4 regions of the Yersinia vastinensis genome follow, and region 2 is predicted to be linked to each of the others. Evidence: predicted binding sites of a transcription regulator. Region 2 holds the regulator's gene; each other region holds the start of a gene.

Region 1 (3,207 bases), 1.3 Mb from region 2:
ATGATGTAATTCAGGGGGTTGTTCATACAATGGCTTAGTTGTAGCAATAATATGATTGAGATAAATCTCCCGACCTTCAATATCGCGTTCACCGGCAGGCAAATTGGCTAAATCCAGTTTGTTGATTGCTGCCAGTGTACGACGGATAGCCTCAGGGTAGAGTGGGTTATTCACTGCGTTTTTCAGTTCATCAAGTATCATAATAATTCCTATATTCTTACATCAGCATTGTTTTTATATCAGCATGGTACTGGAGGAGCTTAAGCGCAGTGGCTCACCTTGCTTTCTTGTTTTAACGCGGTGATGCAGTGTTCAACCACACCGACAATGTCAGGCGAAATATCAATGGCAACCACATCAGGCTCGCGAGCATCGGGTACTTCGAGTGTTGCAAACTGGCTTTTTAACAGGCTTTCCGGCATAAAATGTCCAGCCCGCTGCTGCATTCTGTGCAATACCAAATCGTAATCGCCAGTCAACCACAAAAAACGAATCCCCTGATTACCTTCGCGCAGACGGTCGCGATACTGCTTTTTCAATGCCGAGCACACGAGAAAACCCACTTCATTTTTTTGTTGCAGGCTATAGGCCACATCGCTTAGCCGTTCCAGCCAAGGCCCACGGTCTTGATCATTCAGAGGCTGGCCTGATGCCATTTTTTGAATGTTGGCGCGTGGGTGCAAATCATCGCCATCAATAAATTTGGCATTCAATTTTTGCGCCAACGCCTGCCCGACACAGGATTTTCCCGTGCCGGAGACGCCCATGACAATAATGCATTTACCGGACATAACTTCCCTCAGTACCTATCAGACTGCAACCAGCATGCCGCCATCGACAAACAGCAGGTGACCATTAACAAAATCAGAGGCTTTTGAAGAGAGATACACCGCCGCACCAATCAACTCTTCTGGATCACCCCAACGGGCCGCTGGAGTCCGTTTGCACAGCCAATCAGTGAAGGCTTTATCATCCACCAGTGCTTTCGTCATCTCTGTTTTGAAATAACCCGGAGCGATCCCGTTGACCTGAATGTTATATCGGGCTAGCTCGACACACATTCCACGAGTCAACATTTTGACTGCCCCTTTAGAGGCGGCATACGGGGTGATAGTGTCTCGGCCTAGTTCACTTTGCATCGAGCAAATATTAATAATCTTGCCGCGTTGGCGCTGAACCATATAACGAGAGACCGCTTGTGAAACCAAAAATACAGATTTTTGGTTTACGGCAATAACGTCATCCCAATCTTTTTCTGGGAATTCAGTAAAAGCATGGCGGCGTTGAATACCCGCATTATTAATTAAAACATCAATAGTACCAATGCGACTTTCTATTTGTGTAATAGCCTCATTCACTGCATCATGGTCAGTCACATTAAATGCTGCTGCATGAGCAATAACCCCCTCGTTACGTAATTCAGCCACCGCTTTTTCTGCACGTTCAGCGGTAATATCATTAATAATAATTTCGGCTCCAAATTCAGCGAGTCCTTTTGCCAATAAAAATCCAATACCTTGTGCCGAACCGGTAATTAATACTCTGCGTTTTTCTAAAGAAAACAAATTTTTCATAATAAATTCCTGATGGCGTTAATTAAACGTCATATACAATAAGTATTGTTGCCGAATAAAAATAGTGGCCGATTAACTGTTATTAATATAAAAATAGTCAATTGGCTGCTTGAAAACATATGCCTATCAGACCGTTTTTCACTTTAGTAAACTGTGATGCAGATCACTTTAAATCATGTTACAGCAGCCTGTTACCGCTAACGTGAGCAATATCGCCTTCATGAGGAGAAAATAACGCTATCCGCACGGAGTTTACTCACATGGGGAGATAGTTACAGATTAACTTATTGATAATAAAATAACTTAATAATAGAGCTCTTGGCTGTTATGCCATTTTTAACCCGTAACATGCTTTTCATTATCCGCACTAACAGTGCATAATCATTTCACTCTTCCCGCACTCTTGTTCCAGGTATATGCCATGAAAAACCAGCGTGTTACGTTACAGGATATCGCGTTACTTGCAGGCGTGACCAAAATGACTGTCAGCCGCTACTTACGCACGCCGGAAAAAGTGGCTCCAGAGACCGGTGAGCGTATTGCTCAGGTGATGACAGAAGTCAATTACAGTGCTGATTCTGACGGGGAAACCAGCCTTAATCAAAAGACTCCGCGTATTGGCATTTTAGTGCCTTCCTTTAATAACCAGATTTTCTCCGATCTACTGGCTGGAATTGAATCAGTGACGGCGGCCAGCGGCTACCAAACGCTCGTGGTTAACTATAACTACAATAAAGAACGTGAAGAGGAGCAGATAATTAATCTGCTGTCTTGCCAAATTTCAGGGATGATTTTGACTGACTCTGAACATACATTACGGGCTGATAAGTATTTGAATGCCGCAGAACTTCCGGTAGCGCAAGTGATGGATTTGGAACCTCAGTTCGACCGTATTACGGTGGGGTTTAATAATTATCAGGCCGCTTATGACATGACAGCAACGCTGCTGGCCAGTGGGAAACAGAATATTGTCTACTTTGGTTCCATGTCTGATGTACGAGATCGCAAACGTTATCAAGGATATAGCCAAGCAATGAGTGATGCCGGTTTCTCGCCTTTGCATATTACACCGAACAAAGTTTCTTCAGTCTCTATTGGGGCTGGTATGTTGGCATTGGCACGGCAAATGTATCCGCAGGTCGATGCAATTTTTTGCACTAATGATGATATGGCGGTTGGCGTGTTACAGGAATGCTTAAAATTGGGCATCGCAGTACCAGCAGAAATGGCAATCTCTGGCTTTCATGGCTTGGATATTGGTCAGGCAACCACGCCAGTATTGGCCAGTGTCACGACGCCGCGTTTTGAAATGGGTAAAGTTGCCGCTGAAATATTGATTAAGAAAATCAAAAAAATACCGACAATTGAACAGGTTGACCTTCATTATCGTATCTCACTCGGTGGGACTATCTAAGATCTCCACGGCCATTCGAAAGCCGCGTTCTACAGCGACTCACTATTATTGTGCTACGTAAACAGTGAGTCGCTTCCAGTGATTTCCCCATCATCAGGCTATCTCTCGCCATAACAAACAGTGCCAACCGATAACATTTTGGTTAAGGCATTACATGACTTATTAACGCGTATTTGATTAGCTGAAACAATTCAGCCTTGGCAATGATAAGTCGGTCAC
Region 2 (3,207 bases):
ATACCCGTTTTGCGTGACCAGCATGATGGTGAGCAAGATCCAGTATGGTTTAGGTAAGTGGATAAGCGTACCGATGTAGCTCCCTGCTGCCAGAGTGACACCCATACGAGCCGCATCACGCAATGGACTGGATTTCAACGATAAATAGCTGATAAATGCTGGCCAGAGAGGCTGGGATAACTGGCTGGCCATCAAGTCTCGGTCATATTGTGGGCGGCGATCACTCAGGATTTGAGTCACATGGCTGATGTGGTAATAGCAAAATTGCGCCACGGAATTGTCTGGATGTTGTTGGGCAATCTCTTCCAGCTCGACTAGCGCATTGCCAGCACTGAAATGTTCTTTAGCGCGATGGTGATAGAGAATATCGTCAGCAATGGTTCGCATCTGGGTCGAAATTTGATCCATATTGCGGTGAAGAACTGTGATTATTGGTGTTTGCTCAATCAGCTCTTGCACTTTTTCTGGCTGATTGAGTGCCGCAGTAATGTGCTCTTGTAAATCGAGCGCCATCTGGAACAAGCTCACTAGCCGTTTTTGTTCAGTTTTCGTCGCATTAGATAACAGATTAAATTGCTGATAAAGCTGATTAACTTTATCCATTATACCTTGCTGTCTGTCGAGCAATGGCGGTAGGGATTTTTCTGGCTCAAGATGCTGATCAAACAAACTGAATTTAGCATCGCAATAATCCGCCAATAAATGATAAAGCTGGCTCAAAGGTTCGCGGATAGGTTGGTCTTTGCATAATCGGAACCAAATCCAAGTAAAACCGCCGTACCAAAGGGTCCCCACGGCGCACATTAATGGCGCTTGCCAGATGGGAGCGCGACCCACCATGCTCAGGCTGAAGATGGCAGCAATTAGCGCCGCAGGCAACATGCGGCCATTGAGCGGGCTGATGGCCCCTGAAACACCCAGAACCAATGCCAGTCCCAACATCACCCAAGGCAGTGGAATATCCCACAACAATAACTGTTGAGTCAGGAAGCTGCACAAGGTAAAGAGCGCACCGCCAATAATCAGGCGGCGGAAAAAATGCTGGTGTGGGGTATCTAACGAGGCAATATTACAGCATGCGGGTATCAGGGAGAACATCAATCCCATCCGCAGATCGCCAATGGCAAAGCCCAGTGCAGCAGGCAGGCAGAGAACCAATGTTTGGCGGAGTGCATAGTTCACTTCAGGATGATAAATAAGCCGTTGCCACTTCATCTAGGCCCCAGAGATTTATTGATCATACAGCGAAGAAAACCGGTGCCGAGGGTATCGGCACCGGTTTATGGGGAATTAACGAGTGCCGTAAACGACAATCGTTTTACCGTGTGCGGAGATCAGGTTCTGATCTTCCAGCATTTTTAGTATCCGCCCCACAGTTTCGCGGGAGCAGCCAACTATTTGACCAATTTCCTGGCGGGTAATCTTAATCTGCATCCCATCTGGGTGGGTCATGGCATCAGGTTGTTTTGCCAGATTAAGCAGCGTTTGTGCAATGCGCCCAGTCACATCAAGGAAAGCGAGGTTACCCACCTTCTCAGACGTAATCTGTAAGCGACTCGCCATTTGCGAAGACAGGCGCATCAAAATATCTGGATTGACCTGAATTAGCTGGCGGAATTTTTTGTAAGAAATTTCAGCCACTTCACAGGCGGTTTTTGCTCTAACCCAAGCACTGCGTTCTTGGCCTTCTTCAAATAATCCAAGCTCGCCGATGAAATCCCCTTGGTTTAAATAGGAGAGAATCATCTCTTTACCTTCTTCATCTTTGATAAGCACCGCAACGGAGCCTTTCACGATGTAGTAAAGCGTTTCGGCCTTTTCACCTTGGTGAATTAGCGTACTCTTCGATGGATATTTGTGGATATGGCAATGAGACAGGAACCATTCGAGAGTCGGGTCTGTTTGTGGCTTGCCGAGAACCATTCGCTGTTATCCTCTGTTGTTATCGCTGCCTAACTTAACAGGGCTCAGAGTTCCCTGCGCGGCGTGCTTATAAAATACACTTTCTCTTAGCATATTAATTTGCTCAACTGCCGAAAGGTATAGCCAAGATACGTACCGGATAGAAACCCTTCACTGAGTATTGAGAAGCTACCCTATTTAATTCTAGAAACAACACTTTCGATTCTGTTTGTAGCACAGGATGAGGCGACTGTCTTGTGTTGTATCGCTTCAGCATGATGAACATCGGGTTACATTGCGAGTTTGTAAATGAAAGGGTAGTCTGAAATAGAAAATTTAACCGGGAGCAAGAGTTATGCAGGCACGAGTAAAGTGGGTTGAGGGGCTGACATTTTTGGGTGAATCCGCCTCAGGTCATCAAGTTTTGATGGATGGGAATGCGGGAGACAAAGCACCAAGCCCAATGGAAATGCTATTAATGTCAGCAGGCGGCTGTAGCGCAATTGATGTTGTTTCTATCTTGCAAAAAGGGCGTAACGATGTGCGTGATTGCGAAGTGACCTTAACTTCACAACGCCGGGAAGAAGCGCCACGTTTGTTTACGCAAATCAACCTACACTTTATTGTCAGCGGCAAAGATCTGACCGATAAAATTGTTGAGCGTGCTGTTCAGTTGTCGGCTGAAAAATATTGCTCGGTTTCTTTGATGTTGGGAAAAGCGGCAACAATTACCCACAGTTTTGAAATCCGCGAAATCGCATAAGCAAACCCTACGTACTTGAAGCTGCGAAGATGTTGGTTGCGACTTCAAGTACCAAGGATATTAATTAATCTTTTTACCTTCCAATAGTCGCTGGACGAGCGGGGCCATAATCAGCTCCATTGCTAGCCCCATTTTCCCGCCGGGCACGACTAACGTATTGATGTTCGATATAAATGACCCTTGAAGCATCGCCAGTAAATAGGGGAAATCGATTTGATCCAAACCTCTAAAGTGAATAACAACAAAACTTTCATCCAGTGAAGGAATGGCTTTGGCGGCGAAGGGGTTAGAAGTATCGACGGTGGGGACGCGCTGGAAGTTGATGTGCGTGCGTGAGAACTGCGGCGTGATGTAATTAATATAATCGTCCATGGAGCGCACCACAGAATCCATCACTGCTTCACGAGAATGGCCGCGCTCGCCGGTATCGCGCACCAATTTCTGAATCCACTCCAGATTGACGATGGGCACCACACCAACCAATAAGTCTACGTGTTTAGCCACATCATGATGCTCGGTAACGACTCCGCCATGCAGCCCTT
Region 3 (3,207 bases), 1.1 Mb from region 2:
GGAATCGTTTGGTCTTGGCGCTGCAGCGGTGTTAGCTGTGCTCACGCGCCCGAATCACTGACTTGAGTCAGCTCATCGGGACTTGCTCGCTTGCTGCCTTGCTGCAACGCCAATGACTTTGGGGAATCGTTTGGTCTTGGCGCTGCAGCGGTGTTAGCTGTGCTCACGCGCCCGAATCACTGACTTGAGTCAGCTCATCGGGACTTGCTCGCTTGCTGCCTTGCTGCAACGCCAATGACTTTGGGGAATCGTTTGGTCTTGAATTGCAGCTGTAAAAAAAGGCGCCGTAGCGCCTTTTTATTCACTGCTTTCTGATACGACTTATTAGAGTACCAGACCCGCGATAGAGGCGGACAATACGCTCACCAATGTGGAGCCGTACAGCAGTTTTAAACCAAAACGAGAAACCACATTCCCCTGATGCTCATTCAGACCTTTAATCGCCCCGGCTACGATACCGATAGAAGAGAAGTTCGCGAATGAAACCAAGAACACGGACAGAATACCGACACTACGTGGTGACAGTTCTGATGCGACTTTCTGCAAGTCCATCATTGCCACAAATTCGTTAGAAACCAGTTTGGTCGCCATGATACTACCCACTTGCAAGGCCTCATGCGCCGGAACGCCCATAATCCATGCGAACGGGAAGAACACATAACCCAAGATTCCTTGGAAGCTAATACCGAACAGCAGGCTGAACAAGGCATTTACAGCAGCAATCAATGCGATAAAACCAATCAGCATTGCAGCAACAATAATGGCGACTTTGAAACCCGCCAGGATGTATTCCCCCAGCATTTCAAAGAAGCTTTGGCCTTCATGCAAGTTACTGAGTTGTAACTCTTCTTCTTCTTCAGCTTTATACGGGTTGATTAATGACAACACGATAAAGGTACTGAACATGTTAAGCACCAGTGCCGCGACCACGAATTTCGCGTCCAGCATTGACATATAAGCCCCCACAATCGACATAGAAACTGTCGACATTGCAGTTGCTGCCATGGTGTACATACGTTTTTCGGACATTTTGCCCAAAATGTCTTTATAAGCGATAAAGTTTTCAGACTGGCCCAGAATCAGTGAACTCACTGCGTTGAATGATTCCAGTTTGCCCATGCCGTTAATTTTGGACAATAAAGTACCAATGATACGGATAACGATCGGCAGTACTTTGATGTATTGCAAAATACCGATTAAGGCAGAAATGAAGACGATAGGGCACAGCACTCTCAGGAAGAAGAACGCCAGACCTTTATCCCCCATATTGCCAAAGACAAAGTCAGTACCGGTAGCAGCGAATCCGAGTAATTTGTCGAATAAGCCGGCGAATCCTTTCACAAAACCTAATCCAGCTTCCGAATGGAGGAAGAAGTACGCCAATAACACTTCAATAACCAGCAATTGAATAACAAACCGAATGCGGATGCTCTTGCGATCTTTACAGGCAGCCAGAGCTAATATGGCCACCACGATCAAGGCCAACGCAAACTGCAGAATATGGGACATATGTGCTCCAAATTTGAGGCAGGCTAGATTTTCGTGGACATTTTATGTAACGGCTACATTAAAAACGAGACGTAGGCTGCAAATATAGAAATTCACTTTCATAAATGCAAACAAATTAGTGGGGTAGATCACAAAAAATAGGATGTTAATAATATGCTAAAGAGGTAGTTTTAATCCATGAGCTTGGATAATTGTAGCTCCCAGTCTTGGAAGCTGCGATGTCAGATTTGGCACGGTTTTCAGAAACAATGCGCAAAAGATTATTGCACGGCAAATTATGCGGTATTGGCTATCAGAGAGATAAGTTTTGTCGTTCTAAATGCGCTTGATAATTATTATCATTTATCTATTATTGGTGATCAGAGAGTAGCCGTAAATTCCCCAAGGGTAATACTGAATGTTGAATAGCCGTGCTGTCGATACATCCCGCCGTACATCAAGGAGGATTAAGCTCTCCCTGATGGGGCCTGCTTTTATCGCGGCCATTGGTTATATTGACCCCGGTAACTTTGCCACCAATATTCAAGCGGGCGCTTCATTTGGCTACACCCTTTTATGGGTAGTTGTTTGGGCCAACATCATGGCCATGCTTATCCAATTACTTTCTGCCAAACTCGGTATTGCAACGGGTAAAAATCTGGCTGAACACATTCGAGATCGTTTCCCCCGTCCCGTAGTTTGGGCGTACTGGGTGCAAGCCGAGATAATCGCAATAGCAACGGATTTGGCTGAGTTTATCGGTGCGGCGATCGGCTTTAAATTGCTCTTAGGTGTCACTCTTTTGGAAGGGGCGGTACTGACGGGCATCGCAACATTCCTCATTCTCATGCTGCAAAACCGTGGGCAAAAACCGCTCGAACTGGTCATCGGTGGGTTGTTGCTGTTTGTTGCTGCCGCCTACATTGTTGAGCTTATTTTCTCGCGCCCTGAGATTGCAGCGCTAGGGCGAGGGATGTTAGTCCCAGATTTACCTAACCGTGATGCGGTGTTTTTAGCCGCCGGGGTATTGGGTGCCACCATTATGCCGCACGTTATCTATCTGCATTCTTCATTGACGCAAACGGCAGGGGAGAGCTCTAAAGCGGATCGTTATGCGTCGACGAAATTGGATGTCGCGATTGCGATGACCATCGCCGGTTTCGTCAATCTGGCGATGATGGCAACAGCCGCAGCAGCTTTTCATTTCAATGGTTACGGCAGTATTGCCGAGATTGAACAAGCCTATTTAACATTGCAACCACTGCTGGGGAATGCTGCCGCCACTATTTTTGGCTTAAGTTTAGTGGCCGCCGGGCTTTCATCAACAGTGGTCGGGACGTTAGCTGGGCAAGTGGTTATGCAGGGCTTTGTGCGGTTTTACATTCCCATTTGGGTTCGTCGTCTGGTGACTATGCTGCCCTCTTTTATTGTTATTTTAGCGGGGTTAGATGCTACCCGGATACTGGTTATGAGTCAGGTATTGCTCAGTTTTGGTATCGCACTGGCATTGGTGCCACTGCTGGTTTTCACCGGCAATAAAGAATTGATGGGAGATATGGTTAACTCAAAATTGATTCAGAATTTGGGGAAACTGATTGTGCTGGTCGTGGTTGGATTAAATGCATACTTGCTTGTGGGTTTGCTTTAGTCAACGACAGACAATGATGCCATAAGGCGGGTGGGGCAAACTCCCGCCTGACAACAAACGTGACTTAGTCG
Region 4 (3,207 bases), 860 kb from region 2:
GCTAGGCCTACTTTCAATAATTTACCGTCACTCTCATCTGTTAGCAGATAAACATAGCCATCTGGCCCGATGCGCACGTCACGGATACGTTCGCCGCGATCCGCCAACAAGCGCTCCTCTGCAATCACTTTATTGTCATCCAACTGCAAGCGAATCAACTCTTTCTGAGCCAATGCGCCGATAAACAACGAATGTTGCCAAGCGGGGAAACGCGTGGCGTCGTAGAATGCCATCCCACTGATCCCGGGCGATACTTCCCAGTAATATGCGGGTTGCTCAGTGCCATCTACATGGGTGCCTTTGGCTTCAGGGATGGCGAGGCCTGAATAATTCACCCCATGTGTTGCCAGTGGCCAGCCATAGTTTTTCCCTGCCATCGGGATATTTATTTCATCACCGCCTTTCGGCCCGTGTTCATTGGACCACATCACTCCACTCCATGGGTTGAGCGCCAATCCTTGTGGATTTCGATGCCCATAAGACCAAATCTCGGCTCTTGCCGGCGATTTATTGGCGAAAGGATTATCTTTCGGCACTTTACCATCAAGAGTCAGACGCACGATTTTACCTTGATACAAGCTCAGATCCTGAGCCGTGGGGCGCTGATTATTTTCCCCTAAGGTTATGAAAAGATGGCCTTGCTTATCAAAAGCTAATTTCCCACCAAAGTGGTTACCGGTCGACAATTTAGGCTGCTGGCGGAAAAAAACGGTAAAGTTTTCGATGGCGGTAGCCTGAGGATTGAGGCGTCCATAACCTACCGCAGTACCTGCCTTACCGCCTTTGCCTTCTTCAGCAAAGCTGAGGTAGACACGGCGGTCTTGGGCAAATTTGGGAGATAATGCCACTTCCAATAGGCCGCCTTGTCCCTTGGCATATACCGTGGGCACTCCTTTTATGGGCGCCGATAGTGGTTTTCCTTGCTGCCACAAGCGCAATTGTCCAGAGCGTTCAGTGATCAAAATTCCCCCATCATCAGGCAAAAAAGCCAGTGACCAAGGGTGGTCTAACCCATCTTGCAATTCAGTTACCGTCACCGTGGGGGCCGTAGCGGCAATCGTGGCTGTTGAGATAAATACACTGAGTAAAAGCATTTTAATTAACGGCAATGTTGGGCGAGAGATCGGTGTTCTATTTCCGAATAGCGTCATCATTCACTCCATAAATACGTAAATACCTGTTAACCATAGAGTATTAACCGAGAATCGGCTATTTCCGGTTCTAAAATATGTGGCATTGAGGGGGTTCTATAGGGAACGTGATATTAACAATGTGGCTATACCCGCTATCTTTTAAGCCACAGAAGGATTGGCTGCCATCATTCACTCAAGGAACTATCTTAGTTCCTTGAGTGAATGCGGTTGTCACCTGCCTGCAATGCACTTCGCTCCACGAATAAAGTCACGGCGCAAAATTATGATAAAAAGCGGAAAAGTTTGGATGAAACGATTATCAAACCAATAAGATTCTCTAATTTATCCTTGCATCTATTTCAATTCATTTTTACGGTTTTATTTTGTTGCGTAGTAATAGGTAAATAAAAACTAACCATATGAAATACAAATGAATTAAACTTAATTCGCCGAGCAAAAAAATAATCATTTTGCGATAAGCATCACATTGTAATCGATGAGAAATGTGAAGGGTGTCAATATGAAAAGTCAATAAGAGACGATTATAGAGGTGATCGAATTACTGGCTTGTCTGTCAACTCCGTATACTGCCGACAACCAGAAACAATGGAGCTGGGCAAGGGGCACGATAAAGTACAGATAAAGGGAATTCACCATTGCACTGGCATATGAATAACTTGTGTCTTTTGAACCTCAAAAGGTGTTGGGTATGGAAAAGAAAAAAATTTACTTATTTTGCTCTGCTGGTATGTCTACCTCGCTACTGGTTTCCAAAATGAAAGTTCAGGCAGAGAAGTATGAAGTGCCCGTCGTCATCAATGCTTACCCGGAAGCATTGGCGGCACAACATGGTAAGGAAGCCGATGTCATCCTATTAGGGCCGCAAATTGCCTACATGTTGCCAGAAGTAACCAAAATGTTCCCTAACAAACCCGTGGAAGTGATCGACTCAATCCTTTACGGCAAAGTCGATGGTTTAGGGGTGTTAAAAGCTGCTGTTGCTGCAATAAAAAAAGCAAAACAATAAGGGGAGCACTGTGAGCGCATTTATTAATTCTCTGGAAAGGGTCATATTGCCCTTCGCCATTAAGATTGGCAAACAGCAACATATTAATGCCATCAAGAATGGGTTTATCCGGCTGATGCCGTTAACCCTGACGGGTGCCATGTTCGTGCTTATCAATAACGTGTTCTTGAGTTTTGGTGAAGGGTCATTCTTCTTCTCGATGGGTGTCCGTTTGGATGCTGATACCATCACGACCCTCAATGGTTTTAAAGCGATAGGCGGTAACGTTTATAACGGTACTCTTGGCATCATGTCATTAATGACACCATTCTTCATCAGTATGGCCTTGGCTGAGGAGAAAAGAGTCGACCCACTGGCGTCTGCCTTGCTGGCCATTGCCGCCTTTATGACAGTGACGCCATACAGTGTTGGTGATGCCTATGCCGTCGGTGCCAACTGGTTGGGTGGGGCGAATATTATTTCGGGTATCATCATTGGCTTAGTGGTTGCTGAGGTCTTTGCCTTTATCGTGCGGCGTAACTGGGTTATCCGCCTGCCGGACAGTGTGCCAACTTCTGTTTCTCGCTCGTTCTCTGCTCTGATCCCCGGCTTTATCATCCTTTCCATCATGGGTGTGATTGCCTATTCTCTGGGATTGCATGGCACCAACTTCCACCAGATCATCATGGACACCATTTCAGCTCCGCTGTCGAAAATGGGCAGTGTGGTGGGTTGGGTGTATGTCATGTGCTCTTCATTGTTGTGGTTCTTCGGGATTCACGGCGCGATGGCGTTATCTGCATTGGAAAGCGGCATTATGATGCCATTTGCGCTGGAGAACGTGGCAACGTATACCCAGTATGGCTCTGTTGCTGCGGCATTGGCTGCGGGCAAAGAGTTCCACATGTGGGCTAAACCTTTCGTTGACTCCTACATCTTCTTGGGGGGAACTGGGGCAACACTTGGCTTGGTTATTGCTATCTTTATCGGCTCCCGCCGTGAAGATTATCGTCAGGTGGCAAAACTGGGGGCACCCGCGAGTGTGTTCCAGATTAACGAGCCTATCTT

What was found. Region 2 encodes CRP, which controls carbon source genes, mostly activating them, when cyclic AMP is high. Its sites were predicted from a motif close to ATGTGANNNNNNTCACAT; they were not measured.
Region 1: a site for CRP is predicted at 1,726-1,743, ahead of idnO (gluconate 5-dehydrogenase). Genes of this name have one in related genera too.
Region 3: a site for CRP is predicted at 1,626-1,643, ahead of ACIOG0_RS06240 (NupC/NupG family nucleoside CNT transporter). Genes of this name have one in related genera too.
Region 4: a site for CRP is predicted at 1,604-1,621, ahead of ACIOG0_RS05150 (PTS sugar transporter subunit IIB). Genes of this name have one in related genera too.

Annotation. Positions count from the first base shown of each region.
Region 1 covers NZ_CP173260.1:1,600,716-1,603,922, forward strand. The annotation lists gene ACIOG0_RS07560 (YhcH/YjgK/YiaL family protein) at 1-201, opposite strand, end outside; gene ACIOG0_RS07565 (gluconokinase) at 261-791, opposite strand; gene idnO (gluconate 5-dehydrogenase) at 810-1,574, opposite strand; gene ACIOG0_RS07575 (substrate-binding domain-containing protein) at 1,996-2,988, shown strand.
Region 2 covers NZ_CP173260.1:262,875-266,081, forward strand. The annotation lists gene ACIOG0_RS00990 (YccS/YhfK family putative transporter) at 1-1,215, opposite strand, end outside; gene crp (cAMP-activated global transcriptional regulator CRP) at 1,291-1,923, opposite strand; gene ACIOG0_RS01000 (OsmC family protein) at 2,258-2,665, shown strand; gene ACIOG0_RS01005 (phosphoribulokinase) at 2,726-3,207, opposite strand, start outside.
Region 3 covers NZ_CP173260.1:1,363,819-1,367,025, forward strand. The annotation lists gene ACIOG0_RS06240 (NupC/NupG family nucleoside CNT transporter) at 325-1,509, opposite strand; gene ACIOG0_RS06245 (Nramp family divalent metal transporter) at 1,907-3,136, shown strand; gene ACIOG0_RS06250 (DUF2502 domain-containing protein) at 3,201-3,207, opposite strand, start outside.
Region 4 covers NZ_CP173260.1:1,122,476-1,125,682, forward strand. The annotation lists gene ACIOG0_RS05145 (PQQ-dependent sugar dehydrogenase) at 1-1,151, opposite strand, end outside; gene ACIOG0_RS05150 (PTS sugar transporter subunit IIB) at 1,843-2,160, shown strand; gene chbC (PTS N,N'-diacetylchitobiose transporter subunit IIC) at 2,171-3,207, shown strand, end outside.